DNA from 2 places in the Vallitalea longa genome. Region 1 is predicted to be linked to the other one. Evidence: predicted binding sites of a transcription regulator. Region 1 holds the regulator's gene; the other holds the start of a gene.
What was found. Region 1 encodes Rex, which represses fermentation and respiration genes when NADH is low (regulators of the CRP and FNR family bind a similar motif). Its sites were predicted from a motif close to ATTGTTAANTANTTAACAAT; they were not measured.
Positions count from the first base shown of each region.

Region 2: the regulator Rex is predicted to act here: its motif matches at 6,846-6,865, upstream of nuoE (NADH-quinone oxidoreductase subunit NuoE).

Region 1 is NZ_BRLB01000020.1:11,901-22,864, forward strand. It holds gene QMG30_RS20920 (aconitate hydratase) at 1-1,320, shown strand, start outside; gene QMG30_RS20925 (isocitrate/isopropylmalate family dehydrogenase) at 1,360-2,502, shown strand; gene QMG30_RS20930 (GntR family transcriptional regulator) at 2,670-3,356, shown strand; gene abc-f (ribosomal protection-like ABC-F family protein) at 3,371-5,317, opposite strand; gene QMG30_RS20940 (helix-turn-helix domain-containing protein) at 5,537-5,932, shown strand; gene QMG30_RS20945 (redox-sensing transcriptional repressor Rex) at 6,266-6,898, shown strand; gene QMG30_RS20950 (coiled-coil domain-containing protein) at 7,120-7,734, shown strand; gene acpS (holo-ACP synthase) at 7,731-8,096, shown strand; gene QMG30_RS20960 (NAD(P)H-hydrate dehydratase) at 8,121-9,665, shown strand; gene alr (alanine racemase) at 9,926-10,964, shown strand, end outside.
Region 2 is NZ_BRLB01000009.1:156,248-167,211, reverse strand. It holds gene secA (preprotein translocase subunit SecA) at 1-370, opposite strand, end outside; gene QMG30_RS14820 (hypothetical protein) at 406-945, opposite strand; gene hpf (ribosome hibernation-promoting factor, HPF/YfiA family) at 1,128-1,661, opposite strand; gene QMG30_RS14810 (NADH-dependent [FeFe] hydrogenase, group A6) at 2,102-3,865, opposite strand; gene QMG30_RS14805 (NADH-quinone oxidoreductase subunit NuoF) at 3,910-5,703, opposite strand; gene QMG30_RS14800 ((2Fe-2S) ferredoxin domain-containing protein) at 5,726-6,121, opposite strand; gene nuoE (NADH-quinone oxidoreductase subunit NuoE) at 6,300-6,779, opposite strand; gene QMG30_RS14790 (PHP domain-containing protein) at 7,244-7,942, opposite strand; gene uvrA (excinuclease ABC subunit UvrA) at 8,524-10,964, opposite strand, start outside.

The DNA.
Region 1 (10,964 bases):
ACACTTAGTGTTCCAGAAAGAGCGACTATAACTAATATGGGTGCAGAATTAGGTGCTACCACTTCAATTTTTCAAAGTGATGAAGTAACACATTCGTTCCTAAAAGCACAAGATAGAGATGAACTATGGAAAGAATTAAAAGCTGACAGTGATGCTGTTTATGATGAAACTATAAATATTGATTTAAATGAATTAGAACCTCTTTTAGCTATGCCTCATAGTCCAGATAATGTTGAAAAAGTAGCTAATATAGCAGGATTGAAAGTTGATCAGGTATGTATCGGAAGTTGTACTAACAGCTCATATCTTGATATGATGAAAGTATCTAAGATATTAAAAGGTAAAACAGTTAACCCTAATGTAAGTTTAGTAATTGCACCAGGTTCTAAACAAGTGCTTAACATGTTGGCACAAAACGGTGCATTGGCAGATATGATAGCGGCAGGAGCCAGAATCCTAGAGTCAGGTTGTGGACCATGTATCGGTATGGGTCAAGCACCTGCAACAGAGGCTGTTACATTAAGAACATTTAATAGAAACTTCAAAGGACGTTGTGGAACAGTTTCAGCAGGAGCATATTTACTTAGCCCTGAAACAGCAGCTGTAAGTGCTTTAGCTGGTGAATTGACTGATCCTATGACTTGTACTACTGATATAGATGTTACTATGCCAGATAAATTTTATATAAATGACAATATGGTGGTTCCTCCTGCAGAAGATGGAAGTAAGGTAGAAGTCGTAAAAGGACCTAATATCAAGCCTTTTCCACTTAACGAAGAACTGAAAGATAACGTAGAAGGAAAAGCATTGATAATAGTTGAAGATAATATTACAACTGATCATATTATGCCTTCTAATGCAAAATTATTGCCTTTCAGATCAAATATACCTCATTTAGCAAATTATTGCTTAACACCATGTGATGAAGAATTTCCTGCTAGAGCAAAAGCTAATGGTGGAGGAATGATTGTTGGTGGAGATAATTACGGACAAGGTTCAAGTAGAGAACATGCAGCATTAGTTCCTTTGTATCTAGGTATAAAAGCTGTACTTGCTAAGAGTTTTGCAAGAATACACAAAGCTAATTTAATTAATTCAGGTATTCTTCCACTAACTTTTGCAGATATTAATGATTATGATACAATAAGTCTTAATGATGAATTGAAAATGGAAAATGTAATCGATCAAGTAAAATCAGGAAAAATCATTGTTCATAATGAATCCAAAAAACTTGATTATGAAATGAATATAGAATTATCAGATAAAGAATTGAAAATGATTCTTGCAGGTGGTAAGATCAATTTCATTAAAAACATGTAACATGTGTATAAAACAAACCATAAGAGAGGAATGTTAATCATGGATTATATAAGCAAATTTGAACAACTCATAAAAGAGCAAAAAGCTAGAGTGAAAATGATGAAAGAACAAGGCGATTTTGTTAAGTATGACGAACTTGATACAATAGTTATTGGTGTTGTAGGTGGAGATGGAATCGGACCAGCTATAACTGATCAGGCACATAGAGTATTGAAATATTTATTACAAGATGAAGTTAAGAATAATAAAGTAACTTTTAAAATGATTGATGGTCTTACTATTGAGAATAGAGCTAAGGCCAATAAAGCTATACCTGATGATGTTCTAAAAGAATTAAAGCAATGTCATGTAATTTTAAAAGGACCAACTACTACTCCAAGAAAAGGAGATAAATGGCCTAATATTGAAAGTGCTAATGTTGCAATGAGGAAAGAACTTGACCTATTCGCTAATGTTCGTCCTGTTAAAGTACCTGAAAAAGGTATTGATTGGACTTTCTTCAGAGAAAATACAGAAGGTGCCTATGTTCTAGGTAGTAATGGATTTAATGTTGATGATGATATCGCAATAGATTTTAAAGTAATTACTACTGGTGGAGCAGAGCGTATCGCTAGAGCAGCTTTTGAATTTGCTAAGAAAAATGATAAGAAGAGGGTTACTATTGTAACTAAAGCTAACGTAGTTAAAACAACTGATGGTAAATTTTTAGAAATATGTAAAGAAATAGGTAAAGAATATGAAGGAATTGAAGTTGATGACTGGTATATTGATATAATGACTGCTAAATTAGTGGATGAAAAGAGAAGAACACAATTCCAAGTAATGATTCTACCTAATCTATATGGAGATATCTTGACTGATGAAGCTGCTGAATTCCAAGGTGGAGTTGGTACAGCAGGAAGTTCTAATATAGGTAAGAAATATTCTATGTTTGAAGCTATTCATGGTTCAGCACCTAGAATGGTAGAAGAAGGTAGGGATATCTATGCAGATCCATCTAGTATCATAAGAGCAAGTGGAATGTTACTTAATCATATTGGATATCCAGAAAAAGCAGAAAAGTTATATAAGGCTCTTGAAATATGTAATACAGAGAAAGAATATGTTATTACTGGAAGAGATACAGGAGCAACTAATGAAGAATTTACAAATTATTTAATGAAAACAATTGAAAAATTATAGATTATGTGTATAATATATATGTTGCATACCAATTTTTATTAATACTTTACATAAATTAATTATTGTAATATTATTTAATAGAGAAATATTGTAATATATATAGCATGCACAATTAATATTTAGTTTATATTAATAAGTGTATCCTATAAATAAGAGGAGGCACACCAGTGAGCGAGTATAATCTTCACGAAGAAGTAACTGATAAATACTCTTTAAGAGGTAGAGTTTTTAACAAAATACGAGAAGATATATTAAAGGGTAGATATAAGAATAATGAACCTTTAAAGGAAACACAGATATCTAGAGAATTAGGAGTTAGTAGAACTCCTGTTAGAGAAGCGATAAGACAATTAGAACTAGAGGGATTAGTAACTATTATACCTAATAAAGGTGCAGTGGTTTCTGGTATTGATGCTAAAGATATACAGGATATCTATGAAATAAGGTCTTTAATTGAAGGGTTATCTGCTAGATGGGCTACTACTAACATAAATGAAGAACAACTAGAATCATTAGAAGAAATTGTATATTTATCTGAATTTCATTACAAGAAGGGACATTTAGATCAGCTTTATGAATTGGATACTAAATTTCATGAAGCTTTATACCAAGCTTCACATAGTAAAATACTAAAACATGTATTATCGGATTTCCATCATTATGTTCAGAGAATAAGAAGAGCTTCTATTTCTTCTGAGGAAAGAGCTAAAAAGTCAGTTGAAGAACATAAAGCGATTGTAGAGGCTATAAAAACAGGAGACGAAAATAAAGTAGAAGAATTGACAAATCTACATGTAAAAAATACTTTGAAAAATGTTGTAGATCACAAATTAATGGATATAATTGGAAAATAATATAAAAGGGAGAATTACTCTACAAGTAATTCCTCCCATTTTTCATATAAACTTTCCAATTGAGTATTATGATTTGTTTTTTCTTCAAGAAGTTTAGTAGCTTTTTCTGCATTGGTATAAACTTCTTCTAAGCATAATTGATCATCGATGGAGTTTATGATTTTTTCCAGCTCATGTATTTCGGATTCGATTTTTTTGATTTGGTTATCAAGTTTACGTTTGTTAGCTTGTTGGTCTTTGCTTTTTAACCAATCTTTTTTTGTTGAGCTATTAATATTAGTATCTATTTGCTTATTATTGTTTTTGCTATTGATGCTGTTTTCTAATTCTAATAAACGTTGTTTTTCTTCCTCTTGTTTTTTTTCTGTTACATAATTATAGTTACCCAAGAAGTTATTTATTTTATCTGGAGTTAGTTCCAGTACTCTTGTGGCTATTTTGTTTATAAAATAACGGTCATGAGATATAAAAAGAACTGTACCTGTATAATTATTTATAGCTGATTCAAGAATTTCTTTAGATATTATATCAAGATGATTAGTAGGCTCATCCAATAATAAAAAGTTAGCATTTGATAGCATGAGTTTAGCGAGAATCAATCTTCCTTTTTCTCCTCCGCTCAAACTTGATATTCTTTTGAATACATCTTCACCTGTAAATAAAAATGCTGCTAGTGTATTACGTATGTGTCCGGAAGTCATATTAGGATATGCATCTGAAATTTCTTCAATCAAAGTATTATTTTGATTTAGGGTAGCATGTTCTTGATCATAATAACCAATTTGTACTTTAGCTCCTAAGGATATATCACCAGTATCTTGTTTTAGTTGATGAGATATTATACGGAACAAAGTTGTTTTTCCTGTACCGTTATCTCCAATCAGCGCAACTTTTTCACCTCTTTTGATCTGAAAAACGAGATTCGAAAAAAGATGCTTGTTATCAAAGGACTTTGATATATCTGTTGCAGTAAGGACGTCGTTTCCGCTAATTGTTCTAGGTGATAATTTAAGATGCATACTATCATTTACATATGATGGTTTATCGATCATGTTAATTTTTTGAAGCTGTTTTTCGCGACTTTGAGCTCGTTTTATGAGTTTGTCTCTACCATGAGACCTAAGTTCACGGATAACTTCTTGTTGCCTTCTAATTTCTTTTTGTTGCTCTATATAATGTTTGGTTTGTATATCTTCATTTATTGACTTATGTTTTATATAGAAACTGTAATTACCGTTATATATTTGTGAGTGAGTATTTTCTATCTCAATCACTTTATTTACTATTTTATCTAGAAAATAACGGTCATGAGAAATAATTATAACTGTACCTTGATAATTGCACAAAAAGCCTTCCAGCCATTCACATGCTTTAATATCCAAATGGTTAGTCGGTTCATCTAAAAGTAATATATCAGGTTTTTCGAGAAGTATTTTTGCAAGAGCTACTCTTGTTTTTTGTCCACCTGATAAAGTGGATATGTTAGCAGAAAAGTCTTCTTCGCAAAAACCAAGTCCTTTCAAGACACCCTTTATATTACTTTTATAGCTATATCCGTTATTGATTTCAAATGTATGCTGAAGATTAGAATATGATTTCATTAATGAATCCATGGCTTCACTATCATGACTAAGCTGAGACATTTTGATTTCTAAATCTCTTAGGGTGTTTTCCATATCAATGATATCTTTGCATGTAAGGAGCATTTCATCGTATATGGTTTTTTCTGAAGATAAAGAACTATTTTGTGATAGATACCCAAGTTTAGTCATGCTGTTAATTATAACTTGTCCTGAATCTGCTTCTAGTTCATTTGTTATAATTTTAAATAGTGTTGATTTACCAGCTCCGTTAATACCTACTATAGCAGCTTTATCTCCTTTTTCTAACCAAAAACTTATATTATCTAGTACTGTGTTCGTTACAAATGCTTTGCATATATTTTTACATGATAAAATCATAGTTACCTCCTATAAATAATAAAATTACCATACTATGATACCATTAATCATTGGTTTTGAAAAGTTTATAGGTTAATATTACGTTATTTTGGTTAGTATATAGATGATAATAAAAGTTTAGTTTATTTTATCTTACTAGTTTATTTTATTTACATAAGAATAAAATTCTTTTGGACAACATATATATGATAAAAGAACTTTTCTAAAGGGGATGATGACTTGAGTCGTAATGCAGGTTATATGAAGAAATTGAGAAAAGCTCGTGTGGAGAGAAAGCAGTGTATAAGATGTGGGAAGCCTTTATCGCAAGAATCACTTATTAGAGGTGTTAAACAGTGTGAAAAATGCCTTGATTATCAACGTAAAAGAAAATTAGGTCAGATTAGTTCAAAAGTTAATACAACATATTTTTATAACAGGCAATACAAAAAAGATGAGATAAAAAGGAAAGAGCTAGGTAATTTTATGGTTGAAAATAAGATAACCATTAAAGATCTCGCCAAAGAAGCTAATTTATCTCAAAGGACAATTCAAAGAATTTTATATACTGATGCAAACTATACAAAAAAAACTAAAGATGCTATTAATAACTATTTAGGTAAGGAACTCTTATAATTAACTATTTTAGAGCTTTTATACTAGATATAGGAAAGATGTATAAATTTAAGGACATTAAAATATTTTATAAGTCATATCTACTATAAAAAGCTTCTAAATATAAAATAATATATGATAATCTACAGAAAAACTATTGTATGCAATAGACATATAGTGAATGTTGTGTGAATATCTACTAAATACAATGGTTGGGTAGATAATATTTATTGTAATAACCTATAAACAATATGGGAAAAACAGTAATTCATTATTTGACATAGATTTAACAAACATATATAATTATTTTTATAAAAGTTCCAAAATAGTATCAAAGGATTGGGGATTGATTATATGATACAAAAGAAAATATCAACAGCGGTAATCAAAAGATTACCAAAATACTACAGATACTTAGGAGACTTATTGGAAAATGATGTTGTAAGAATTTCCTCTAAAGAATTAAGCCATAGAATGGGTGTAACAGCTTCACAGATAAGACAAGATTTAAATAATTTTGGCGGCTTTGGGCAACAAGGCTATGGTTACAATGTTGAATATCTATACAACGCTATAGGTAAAATACTTGGTTTAGAAAATAAATACAACACGATTATTGTTGGAGCGGGTAATTTAGGTCAAGCACTTGCTAACTATACTAATTTTGATAAAAGAGGTTTTGAAGTCAAAGGACTTTTTGATGTGAATCCAAGACTTGTTGGTATTACTGTAAGGGGTATTGAGATTAAAGATCTAGATGAGTTAGAAGAATTTATTAAAGTGAATAGGATTGATTTAGCGATTCTTACTCTACCTAAACAAAAAGCACCTAAGGTTGCTAATGATTTAGTTAATTACGGAATAAAAGGTATATGGAATTTTGCTCCCATAGACTTAAAATTAACTAATAAAAATGTTGTTGTAGAAAATGTTCATCTATTAGATAGTTTGATGACCCTTTCATACAATATAAAAGAAACAATATAAAAACTTGTTATTTTTGTAGATTTATAACTATTCTTAGAGGTATTAGGTACTCATATTTTGGGTACCTTTTAATTATATTGTGCTATAGAATATAATGATTTGTTACGATATAATTAGTATAGGTTGATTTTTATTTAACACTACTATCTTTATATTTTAACTAATAAGACAAGTTAAGTAGATATTATTTTACTACATATAAATAATGAGGACGTGAATATATGTTTTTTTCTAAACAGAAGATTGAGAAACCAATAAATATAGAAAAAAAAGTCCATATATTAACTTTGGATAATAGATGGCATGAGCTATTTTGTAATAACAGAAAATCAAAAAAAATATCAGATCTAGAAAAAAAACTCAATAAATTAGTTGGTGAACAAGGTCAATTGACTAATGATCTAAAAGAATATTCTTTACTCAAAAAGAAGATGATGGTAGATATTGTTGATAATATGAAAGAAGCCATAGAAGATGAAGACGATACTGCTATAAATGAAATGAAAAAAAGTAAAAAGTACATTAGTGATATTAAAGTTAAATTAGATAAAATGGAAGAGAGAATGGAAACCCTACCAAAAGAGATTCAAATCACTAATAAAGAATTATTGGAATATACTATGCAGGATTGTTATATGCGTATGTTCAATACTAAAAATGAACTGGATGAATTACAAGAATGGATTAACAAAGTTAGGGAAGAATTAAAAGAAAAGGCAGTAAGAAAAACAGAAGCTAAGGAAGAATATGATAGATTATATTCTTATATGCATGATTTAGTCGGGTATGAAATCATTGAATTATATGATAAGAAATATCTGGGAGGAAGTAAATGATAAAAGGGATTGGTAACGATATCATAGAGATAAGCAGAATAGAAAAAGCTATCCAAAATGAAAGATTCCTAGAAAAATACTTTACATTGAATGAAAACAGATTGTTTGAAGATAGAAATCTTAGACCTGAGACGATAGCTGGTAATTTTGCTACGAAAGAAGCTGTTTCAAAAGTTCTTGGTACAGGATTTGTTGATTTTTCTCTTGCGGATATTGAAGTTCTACGTGATGATATGGGTAAACCTTATGTGATTCTATATAATAATGCTAGAAGTCTAGCTGAAAAGCTTAATATTTCCAGAATACATGTTTCTATATCTCATTCTAAGGAATATGTTATTGCTACAGCCTTAGGTGAGTAGATAAGAAAAAGGAGATGTCATAGTATGAAAGTTGTCAGTAGTAGTGAAATGAGAGAAATCGATAGATATACAATACAAGAACTAGGTATTCCAGGTATTGTGTTAATGGAAAATGCTGCTATGTCTGTTGTCAGTGAAACTATAAGTACCATAAGGGAAAGTAGAAAAGTTGTTATCTGTTGTGGTATAGGCAATAATGGTGGGGATGGACTTGCGATTGGAAGAATATTGAGCTGTAACCATATAAATGTATCAATAGCTGTAATAGGTGATTCTAATAAAATAAAAGGTGATGCCAAGATAAATTATGATGTTGCCAAGAAGCTTAATATTGATATACATGAATATAATAGCCAAGAAGAGATGAATGATTTCGTGACTTTAGTAAATGGTTGTGATGTTATCTATGATGCTATTTTCGGAACTGGTTTATCCAGAGAAGTTACAGATAGATATTATGAAGCCATTGATGCGATAAATCATACCAATGCTTATAAAATAGCTGTTGATATACCTTCTGGTATAAATGCAGATGACGGACATGTCTTAGGCATTGCTGTTGATGCTGATAAAACAGTAACGTTCTGTTTGCCAAAATTAGGGCTGTTATTATATCCTGGTGCGAGTAATGTAGGTGAACTGGTAGTTGGAGATATAGGTATCCCATATGTGTCGGTTGAGAGAATAAAATCAAATACATCAATAATGGATGATAATTTGGCGAAACATTTTATGCCTAATAGGGTTAAGATGTCTCATAAAGGGACTTATGGTAAAGTATTGATTATTGCGGGAACCAAGAAGATGACAGGTGCCGCTGTTCTAACGTCTAGTGCTGCATATAGAACAGGAGCAGGATTGGTTAAAACATTTATCGAAGAATCAGTATCGAGTATCATTACATCAAGTCTTCCTGAGGCTATTATTGAGACTTATAACAGAGATGATGATAATCTATCTTTTGAAGATAAGAGTAAATTACTGGAGATGTTGTTATGGGCGGACACTATTGCAATTGGACCAGGTCTTGGAAATGATAGTATCACAAAAGAAATACTTGAAGTGGTTATCAATAATTTCAATAAAAATATAGTTATTGATGCAGATGGAATAAATGCATTATCAAAAGACATACACGTTCTGAAAAACAAGAAAGGTAACATAATAGTTACCCCACATCTAGGTGAGATGTCTAGATTAACCAATATGGATATCGAGAGAATTTCAAATAATACGGTAGAAGTGGCTCAAGTTTTTAGTAAGCAGCATAAAGTTATATGTGTCTTGAAAAGTGCTAGAACAGTAATATCTTCACCTAATGGGATGACAAATATTAATATCTATGGTAATCCTGGTATGGCAACGGCTGGTTCAGGTGATGTATTGACAGGTATCATCGTTTCTTTATTAGGTCAAGGACTTGATGTTTTTGATGCTGCTATACTAGGAACTTATATTCACAGTAAAGCTGGTGATAGAGCTAAAGAAAGTGTTGGAGAGCATGGTTTATTGGCAAATGATATAATTGATAGCATACCTTATGTAATTAAATCAAGTCTTAGTGAATAATAATATAATATATATAATAAGTTAGGAAAGTATAATACTATCCTAGCTTTTATTATTTTCTTATATAAACATATTTTCCTTTATAAATAATTATAGGTGTACTATTATTAGTTTTTAGTCTATAATACTATCAAAGTTAATTTTATTAAGTGGGTGTGAAGAATACTGGTTAATAATTATAATAAGTAGTATAATAGTTATGTTTATGTGGTATTAATAATATTAAATGCAAATTATAATGTTTATATATGGAGGAAAGTATGAAAAAATACGAAAGAGTATATGCCCGCATTGATTTGGATGCAATAATACATAATGTTACTAATGTCAGGAAAAGAATATCATCGAACACTACATTAATGCCTATTGTCAAGGCGGATGGTTATGGCCATGGTGCAGTTCCTATTTCAAAAGAATTAGTTGAACTAGGCATAGAAAGATTTGCTGTTGCTACTATAGAAGAAGCAATTAGCCTTAGAAAAAATGGGATTGACAAAAAAATATTGATTTTCGGATATACGCCAGAAGATATGGCTGATAAATTAGTTGAATATGATTTGATTCAGACTATTTATAATTTGGATGCAGCTAAAAAAATATCAGACATAGCTTGTCAGAATAACAAGAAAATGAATATACATATAAAACTTGATACTGGAATGAATAGAATTGGTTTTTTACCTAATGATGAATCCATTAGTATAATTAAAAGTATATATGATTTACCTAATATAATAGTTGAAGGAATTTATACACATTTATCAAAGGCTGATGAAACAGATAAAGATTTTACTAATAATCAACTAGATAAATTTGATCATTTTATTGATGAACTTGAGAATACTGGTATTGATATACCAACTAAACATGTTGCTAATAGTGCTGGTATAATTGATGTCGAAGGTACCCATAAGGATTTAGTAAGGCTTGGTATATCTCTATATGGATTATATCCTTCAGATTATGTAAATAAAGAAAATGTGAAATTAGAACCAGTTCTATCACTAATTAGCTATATAATACATATAAAAGAAGTAAAGGAAGGTACACCTATTGGTTATGGTGGAACATATATAACTGAAAGAAAATCCATAATTGCAACTATTCCTGTTGGTTATGGTGATGGTTATGACAGATTATTATCATCAAAAGGTAAAGTTTTGATTGGTGGTAAATATGCTAATATAGTAGGAAGAATATGTATGGATCAATTTATGGTTGATATCACAGATATTCCTAATGTGAAAGTACTAGATGAAGTGGTTTTAATTGGTAAACAAGGGCATAATGAGATTACAG
Region 2 (10,964 bases), on a different contig from region 1:
CTCCTTTTCCTTCTAGAGCATTAAGATATGCTGCAAATGGAGCTACATAAGTTTTACCTTCACCAGTTTTCATTTCTGCTATTCTTCCTTGGTGAAGTATGATAGCACCTATAAGCTGTACTCTATAAGGTCTTATATCTACTGTACGTTTTTGTGCTTCTCTAACAACTGCATATGCTTCTACTAATATATCGTCTAAAGTTTCTCCATTTTTTAATCTTTCTTTGAATTCATTAGTTTTGTTAGTCAACTGGTCGTCTGTCAGTTTTTCCATTTCTGGTTCAAGAGCTTCTATTTGACTTACAAGGGGCATTATTCTTTTGATTTCTTTATCGCTATGATTTCCAAATATCTTTTCTAAAATTTTCATCTATCTTCACCTTCCGAATTTAATTTATATTATAATCATATATTTAAAATCGGGTTATCCTTATCATTCATTTTGTTTAATTTTACCTTATATTTAATATAATTACCATTCCTACACAATTTATAGTTATCTTTAAAATATTTTTCTAAAGAAACATTATCATACACATAAACTGTTGTCACTATCTGATTGGTATTATTATAAATCTCTCCTGTATCAAGATCAAATTTATAATCATTATCTATTCTAATAGGATTATATGTATTATCATGATTCATACATATAAATCTATGATTTTCAACTTTATTACTTAAATAATTTTGTATTAATTCATATAGATGGATTAATTTTTCTTTATTATTGATTTGCTTATCCATCTTGTTCTCTAATTGCTTAATTACGCTCTGACCTAAAACTTGCTCCAACTTCCATTGTCCAGTGGTACGTATGGGTAAAGTGAAATTGTTTTGTACTTGAATAATATTAGCATGTGAAACAAATGCTGATGGTAGACAAATAGCATATATCAATAAAATACCAGAAATGGTTATATATTTCCTACATAACTTACCCATAGTTGGACCTCCTAATAATATATATTTGATTTATTTCAATGTAACTTATAGACTCTCAATATTTTACCACTAATCTATAGATAATTCAACTTCTACCTATTACTGTTCACATTAAATTAATTTTTATATCATATTTCTAAATATTGACATTAAAAATGGAACCCTAGGGTTCCATTTTTTTATTAAAGTGTTGGTTCAATTAAACCATACGCACCATTTTTTCTTTTATATACCACATTGACTTCATCTGTATCACCGTTCATGAATACAAAAAAGTCATGTCCCAATAAATCCATTTGTAAGCAAGCTTCCTCAACATCCATTGGCTTCATTGCAAATCTTTTGGTCCTTACTATCTCAATCTTCTTATCATCTACTTCTTCTTCTATAGTCTCATTTACAAAATCTTTCTTGAATGTTGTTCCATGATGCCTTGAGATCAATTTGTTTTTATGTTTTAGAAGTTGTCTTTCTAATACATCAACTACTTTATCTATAGCAGTATACATATTTTCGGCTGACTCTTCTGCTCTGATAATACTACCTTTTATTGGAATCGTCACCTCTATGATATGTCTTAGTTTTTGAACACTCATTGTTATCTGAGCTTCATTATCCGGAGTAAAATATTTATCCATCTTACTCAACTTATCGATAGTTGCTTCCCTTAATGCTTTGGTAATTTCTATGTTTTTTCCACTTATGATGTAGCGCATACTACCAACTCCTTCCAATATGTCATAGACTTTTAAATATTATAGTCTATATTATTATATTCGATATTCAATTAATAAATCCTTTTTTAGTATATTAATTTTTATTTATTGTAATTCGTAATTTTCTGCTAAATAAAATAGATTTATGCTTTTTCATGTGGATAATTATCTCATTTTATTTTATAAAAGCCATAATTTCTGTGGATAATGTGCATAACTCTGTGAATAACCAAATTTAGTATCAATTTTTAGCTGAAAAATGTGGATACTTATCAACAGTAATATTTTATGTAAACAAGCAATTATCTGACAATTCATTATAACTTCATAAAATTATTTTATATACATGAAAACTTAATATTAGATATTATAAGCATAAGGAAAAATATGTAACAAAAAATGGCTCCTGCACAATCAGAAACCATTTTTTATAATCAGTATTAAACTCTATCTTTTACAAAATAATGAGTGTGAAGTAATTTATGAGATAACTCACTCATTGGTTCTCCTAGATATTGTTCGTATAAAGCAGTAATTGATGGATTTTCATGTGATTTTCTTATAGCTTTATTACTATCAACTTCATAGATAGCAGCCATACGTTTCTTAAGAATATCCGAGTTACCGTGATGATAAGGTTGACCTCCACCACCGATACATCCACCTGGACATGCCATAATTTCAATAGCATGTAAGTTTCTAGGATTACCGCTTTCAATTTCTTCTAATAATTTTCTAGCATTACCTAAACCATGAGCAATACCAATATTCAATGTAAAGTCATCCATTTGAACTGATGCAACTCTGACACCGTCAAATCCTCTTAATTCTTCAAAATCAACTTTTTCTAATGATTTACCAGTGTGAATTTCGTAAGCTGTTCTTGTAGCAGCTTCAATTACTCCACCTGTAGAACCGAAGATAACAGCAGCACCTGTTGATTCTCCTAATGGATTGTCGAATTCTGATTCTTCTAATTCCATTAAGTTAAGGTTAGCTCTCTTAATTAAATGAGCTAATTCTCTTGTTGAAATAGAAATATCTACATCTGGATTTCCATCAACTTTAAATTCATCTCTAGCTGCTTCAAATTTCTTAGCTAAACAAGGCATAACTGATACTACAACCATTTTCTCTCTAGGTATATTCATCTTTTCTGCTAAGAATGATTTTGCTACTGCACCAAACATTTGTTGAGGTGATTTAGCTGATGATGGAATATCAATCAATTCTGGGAATTGACTTTCAATAAAGTTAACCCAAGCAGGACAACATGATGTTAATATTGGTAATGGTACGTCTTTATCTCCTGCCAAGAATCTATTGAGTCTTCCTAATAATTCTGTTCCTTCTTCCATAATTGTTAAGTCAGCTGCAAAATCTGTATCAAATACACGATTGAATCCTAAAGATTTTAATGCAGTTACCATTTGACCTGTAACAATTGTACCTGGTTCTTGACCGAATTCTTCACCAATAGCAACTCTTACAGCTGGAGCTGTTTGAACTACTACAAATTTATCTGGATCAGCTAATGCTTCTACAACTTTCCAAGTATGGTCGTTTTCTGTTAATGCACCTACTGGACAGACTGCAACACATTGTCCACAATGAGTACATACAGTTTCTGACAATGGTGATTCGAATGCTGGAGATACAACTGCATCAAATCCTCTGTTAATTCCGGATAATGCACCAACAGTTTGAACTTCATTACACATTGTTTCACATCTTCTACACATAATACATTTATCCATATCTCTTATTATAGCTGGAGAATGGTCTAGTTTATATGTTGATTGAGAGTCACCTGTTACTCTTATTTCTCTAACTCCAAATTTTTCTGCTAGGTCTTGTAATTCGCATTGACCTGATTTAGCACAAGTCAAACAATCTTTTGGATGGTCTGATAATAATAACTCTAATACTGTTTTTCTTGCTTCTAGAACTCTGATTGTATTTGTTCTAACAACCATACCATCAACTGCTGGTGTAGCACATGAAGGAGCTAGATTTCTTCTTCCCTCAACTTCTACAACACAGATACGACATGAAGCTGTTTTATTAACCATTTTTGTATCATGCAAATCTAAATGACATAATGTTGGAATATCAATGCCTAACTTTTTAGCAGCATCTAATATAGTACTACCTTTTGGCACATGTACTTCTTTACCATCAATAGTAATTTTTACCTCTGACATTAGGTTACACTCCTTTTCTAGATTATATAAAGTATTCACTTTTATTATTTCTTAATAATTGCTCCGAATTTACATTTATCCATACAAGCACCACATTTGATACATTTTTCTTGGTCGATAGTATGTGGATGTTTAACAGTACCTGAAATAGCATTAGCTGGACAGACTCTTGAGCATGCAGTACAACCAATACATTTATCTTCTTGAATATAATATTTCAATAATTTCTTACAGTTACCTGCTGGACATGTTTTATCTTTAACGTGAGCTACATATTCATCCCAGAATATATCCAATGTAGATAATACTGGGTTAGGTGCTGTTTGACCTAAGCCACAAAGAGCTGTATCTTTAATTACACGACTTAATCTCTTAAGCTCGTCTAAGTGCTCCATTGTACCTTTTCCTGTAGTAATTAATTCTAATAGTTCAGCTAGACGTTTAGTTCCAATACGACAAGGTGTACATTTACCACAAGATTCTTCTTCTGTGAATTCTAGATAGAATTTAGCTACTGCTGGCATACAGTTATCTTCGTCCATAACAATCATACCACCAGAACCCATCATAGATCCTTTTGCAATTAAGTTATCAAAATCTATAGGTGTATCTAAGTCTTTTTCTGTTAAGCAACCACCTGAAGGACCACCTGTTTGAACAGCTTTGAATTTCTTTCCGTTCTTGATTCCTCCACCGATATCATAGATAACTTCTCTAAGTGTTGTTCCCATAGGAACTTCGATAAGTCCAACATTATTGATTTTACCTGCTAAGGCAAATACTTTTGTTCCTTTTGATTTTTCTGTACCTATTTTATTGAACCAATTTGCACCTTTTAATATAATAACTGGAATATTAGCAAATGTTTCTACGTTATTAACATTAGTAGGCTTGCCCCAATATCCTGATTCCGCTGGGAATGGTGGCTTAGTAGTTGGTTCTCCACGTAGACCTTCCATAGAATGGATAAGTGCTGTCTCTTCCCCACATACGAATGCTCCTGCACCATATGTAAGTTCTATATCAAATTCAAAACCAGTACCCATGATATCAGTACCTAACAATCCTGCTTCTCTTGCATCATCAATAGCTTTCTGAAGACGTTTGATTGCTAGTGGGTACTCTGCACGAATATATACTTTACCTTTTGTAGCTCCAATAGAATAACCACAGATTGACATAGCTTCTACAATACTATGTGGGTCTCCTTCAAGGATAGAACGGTCCATAAATGCACCTGGGTCTCCCTCATCGGCATTACATACTACATATTTTTGATCTGCTTCATATCTACTAGCAAATTCCCACTTTAATCCTGTTGGGAATCCTCCGCCTCCACGGCCTCTAAGTCCAGATTCCTTAACTACATTAATAACTTCTTTTGGAGTCATTTCAGTTAATACTTTTCCTAATGCATGATATCCATCACGTGCAATGTATTCTTCAATATTACTTGGATCTATGAAACCACAGTTTCTAAGTGCAATACGCATTTGTTTTTTATAGAAATCCATATGCTTGGAATTACTAACTTTTTCTTCTGTTTCAGGATCTTCGTATAATAATCTTTCTACTTTTCTACCTTTTACAATATGCTCTTTTACAATTTCTTCAGCATCTTCTGGTTGTACTTGAACATAAAATGTATTATCTGGTTCAATTTTTACAACTGGACCTTTTTCACAGAAACCGAAACAACCTGTTTTCAGTACCTTAACCTCTTGGTCCATATTGTTGATTTTTAACTGTTCGTTTAGATTATCAACTATTTTATCAGAATTCGCAGATTTACATCCTGTACCTCCGCAAACTAATATATGCATTTTATAGTTAGACATCTTTTGAGCCTCCTAACTTTTTTTATTCAATAGTTTTATGAGTTACAGGGATTATTCCATCAATTAACTCGCCATTTTTAATATGTTTTTCAATAACCTCTTTTGCTCTATCTATTGTTACATTACCATATACCACTGGTTCACTATTAGGCATAGTAACTTCTATTGTTGGTTCAGCATAACAATATCCCATACAACCAGTTTGAGTTACAACTACATTCTTGATTCCTTGTTTTGCCAAATCATCAATTATGAAGTTCATAACTTCTCTAGCACCTGAAGCTATACCACATGTTGCCATAGCAACTTTAACTTGTACTAATTTATCAATATTTTCGCCTTTTTCTCTTAATTCTACATTTGACTGAACTTTTTCTTTGATTTTTTTTAGCTCTTCAAATGATTTGATTTTTGCCATTATTTTTCCTCCTTTATATACATTGAACTAGAATCTTCAAAATAAAATCAAGTGTTTATACCTATTAAGAATTATATATAATCTCATAACTATACTTTTGTTCAATATATTTATTTGGCTAACAAGTTGAATTTACTTAATATTCAATCAATTTCATTCAACTTATATAGGATTACACTTATTTGTATTCTGCAAGAATATCTTTGATCATATCTGGAGTTACACGACCATAGACTTTATCGCCAACCATAACAACTGGAGCAAGTCCGCAAGCCCCTACACAACGGAGTGATTGAAGGGAAAATTTGCCATCTTCTGTTGTTTCTCCAACATCAATTTTTATTTCTTTTTTGATTTCATTAAGAACATCTTCAGCACCTCTAACATAACAAGCTGTACCCATACATACTGAAATGTTATGTTCACCTTTTGGTGTCATTGTAAAGTAAGAATAGAAAGTAACTACTCCATAAACTTTTGCTGTTGAAATTTTTAATTTTTTCCCTACAAATTTTTGAACTTCTTTTGGTAAGTATCCAAAAATTCCTTGTGCCTTGTGTAATACACGTATTAGTTCACCTTTTGTAGTTGGCATTGCATCAATATACTGCTCCAATTCCTGGAACTTTTCATCTGTTAATGCTGTGTTAGCTGCCATTTGCTTACCTCCTTATTATATAATGTAAATGATTAACAAATTATAGTAATTTATTAATTATAAACCAAAGTTATATATTTAACACGAAAATCTACATTTTTACCATTTTCTGGTGTTATATTATATTAATCTTTTTTTTTCTACATATTTTACATCCGATTATCTAAATATAAGTTAATATAATTAAATGTTTCAATCAATCAGCTTTATTTAATAAAGTATACGAGTAATAAAACTTAATAAATAAAGTTATATAATTTTTCCATGTTTAAATATGCGATAATGTGTTTAATTAATAACATTTAAATACCTGCTAATTTCAATATTCATTGATTTAATGATATAAATCAAACTATTTTATGAGTTAAAAAAATTGATAAATGTATATTTATTAACTTATTTTTTTATTAAGTAAAATAAATATTTTTAACAATTTTTTAATCTACAATTACTGATCATCTTTATTAATTAAATATGTTAAATATTGATTCAATATTTTTTTCTTTAACTTCTAAATAATTTTTAGTAATGCCAATATACCCCAACTCGTGGGCGTCTGAAGATTGTATAATCTGATAGTCTTTGTACTGTTTCTTATAAACATCTAAGTTAGAAAATCTAGAAATTTCAAGTATAGAAGTATTCAAGTCGTCTGGGATGAATCCTAAGTTAGATAAAATACTATAGCTAGGCCTATCAATATGAGCGGGAACTGCTATACCATTATTGTCCTTAATTAATTTTATTACTTCATTTAATGATAATAATGTTGATATCAATAGGAATCTATCTAATTCCTTCATTATATCATCATTCTCATTCAGGACATATTGATTACCAACTACATTAGGTTTATTTTTAATATAAGGCAACTTACTATATATAATGTTTTGAACATTGTATACACTTTGTAAGTTTGGAAATAAACCAATAACGTGTATTTCTTCTTTTGTCTCAATTTCAATACCTGGAATAACAATAATATCTTTACCTCTCGCTACTTTCATAACTGCCTCAAGATTCTCAGCAGTATTATGGTCCGTTATGGCAATAGCATCTAGCTCATTAATTAATGCCATATTTACGATATTATTAGGTGTCATGCTATCATCACCACAAGGTGAAAGAGCTGTATGAATATGGAAATCATAGTATAATTTCATAAAACCGCTCCATATAATAATTATAATTTTGTTAATATTTTATCAATTATAACATACACATATCGGAGTTATTATAACAAAAATAGTATTAAAAGTAAAGAAACTATATCTCTTTTATTTGTTTTCTATAACACTTTTATTATACCATGAAAATCAAGTTTTTCAACAAAAAAACATAATATAATAAGTAAATTAATACCAATAATTGTATAATTTTTCTATTAGCTGATGTATTATTTTTTATCTTAAGGAATTATTTTTTTTTCTTTTTTTTATTAATATATTGTGAAATATTTATTTTGAAAATAAATTTATTATATAGGTATTTTAATGCATACTTCATTTAATAAAGTATGTGCTATGGAAATCTCAAGAAAAATTATTATGAGTGAATTTTTATTTCTAAACAAAAGAGACTATGCCTTGTTCTGCAAAACGGATTTGTCCGTCAGGAAATTTTCCTTAGCACATATGAAAACGCTCCTATTTCATATGCTTAAAAAGTAGTGATTCCCTATAAGATTAAAAAAGCACTTATAATATATAGTGATATACTTATATATTATAAGTGATATTATTAATTACTTTTCAAATACTTTAGTTAAAAATTGTCCTGTATATGACTTTTCATTTTCTGCAACCTCTTCAGGTGTACCTTTTGCTATAACGATTCCACCTTTATCTCCACCTTCAGGTCCCATATCAATAATATAATCTGCTGTTTTAATTACATCCAAGTTATGTTCGATTACAATTACTGAATTACCTGCATCTACTAGACGTTGTAATATGGTAATTAGTTTATTGACATCTTCAAAATGTAATCCTGTCGTTGGTTCATCTAATATATACATTGTTTTTCCTGTACTTCTTTTACTTAATTCCGTAGCTAATTTCACTCTCTGAGCTTCTCCCCCTGAAAGTGTTGTAGATGGCTGTCCCAATTTTACATACGATAGACCCACATCATATAATGTCTGAAGTTTTTTCTGAATTCTAGGAATGTTTTCAAAGAATTTCAATGCTTCTTCAACTGTCATGTTCAATACTTCTGATATGTTTTTACCTTTATATTTAACCTCTAATGTTTCTCTATTATATCTTTTGCCATGACACACTTCACATGGTACATAGACATCTGGTAAAAAGTGCATTTCTATTTTTATGATACCATCACCTCTACATGCTTCACAACGTCCACCTTTCACATTAAATGAGAATCTACCTTTTTGATATCCTCTCATTTTAGCTTCTGCTGTACTGGCAAATATATCTCTAATATGATCAAATACTCCTGTGTATGTAGCAGGGTTTGATCTTGGTGTCCTACCGATAGGTGATTGATCTATGGCTATGACTTTATCTAAATATTCTAGCCCTAACATATTCATGTGTCTGCCTGGTTTTATTTTTGATCTGTTAAGATCTCTAGCAAGTCTTTTATATAATATTTCATTTACAAAAGAACTTTTTCCAGAACCTGATACTCCTGTCACACATGTAAAAATTCCAAGTGGTATATCTATATCTATATCCTTAAGATTATTTTGAGCAGCACCTTTTATATTAATCCATTTTCCATTAGTTTCTCTTCTTGTATCCGGTATCTCTACTTTCTTTCTTCCACTAAGATATGCACCTGTTATAGAGTTTTTCGCCTTCATGATTTGTTTAGCAGTACCTTCTGCAACAACCTCTCCACCATGTTCTCCAGCTCTTGGCCCAATATCAACAATATAATCAGCTTCAAACATAGTCTCTTCATCATGCTCAACTACTATTAAGGTATTTCCAAGATTTTTTAATCTTTTTAGTGTCTTAAGCAATTTTTCATTATCTCTTTGATGAAGTCCTATACTAGGTTCATCTAGTATGTACACGACTCCAACTAATCCAGAACCAATCTGTGTAGCCAATCTTATTCTCTGAGCTTCCCCACCTGACAAAGTACCAGCCGAACGAGATAAAGATAAATAGTCTAAACCTACATTTACTAAAAAACCTATTCTTGCATTTACTTCTTTTAATATTTGTTCACCGATAATAAGCTGTCTTTTGGTTAACTGAATATTATCAAAAAAAGCTTTAATATCTCTTATTGACATCTCTGTAACCTGTGATATGTTTTTACCTCCCAGTGTAACAGCTAAAGCAATAGGATTTAATCTTGCTCCATCACATGCATTACATGGTGTATTCGTCATAAAAGATTCATATTCCTGTTTCATATAATCAGATGTTGTTTCTCTGTATCTACGCTGTAAGCTCGTAACAAGACCTTCAAATACTGTTTCATATTGTCCCATGCCTTTATCTGATTTATACTTGACAATAAATTTTTCACCTTTAGTTCCATACATAATTATATCTTTGATTTCCTGTGGATATTTTTCATAAGGTGTTGTTATATTGAATTTATATTTTTTACCTAATGCCTCGAACATTCTTCTTACATGACTATCTTCATTAGAAGCCGAAGCCCAACCTGGAATAACTATAGCTCCTTCAATTATACTTAACTTTGTGTTAGGGATAATCAGTTCAGGATCGAATTTCATTTTGAATCCTAGACCATGACATTCTGGACAAGCTCCGAAAGGATTATTAAATGAAAATAACCTAGGCTCTATTTCATCTATACTTATATTACAGTCAGGACATGAAAAATTCTGACTAAATGACATAGATTTACCTTCAACAACATCTATCACTAATAATCCACCAGTCAATTTCATAACAGTTTCAATAGAGTCTGTTAGCCTTTTCTCTATACCTTCTCTAATTATCAATCTATCAATTACAATTTCAATAGTATGTTTTTTATTTTTATCTAAGACTATTTCTTCAGATAGCTCATACATATTTCCATCTATCTTGGCACGGACATAACCGCTCTTTTTAGCCTGTTCCAGTAATTTGATATGTTGCCCTTTCCTTCCTCTTACTACAGGAGCCATTACCATTATTTTGGTTCTTTCTTCTAATTTCATTATTATATCTACCATTTGGTCAACAGTCTGTC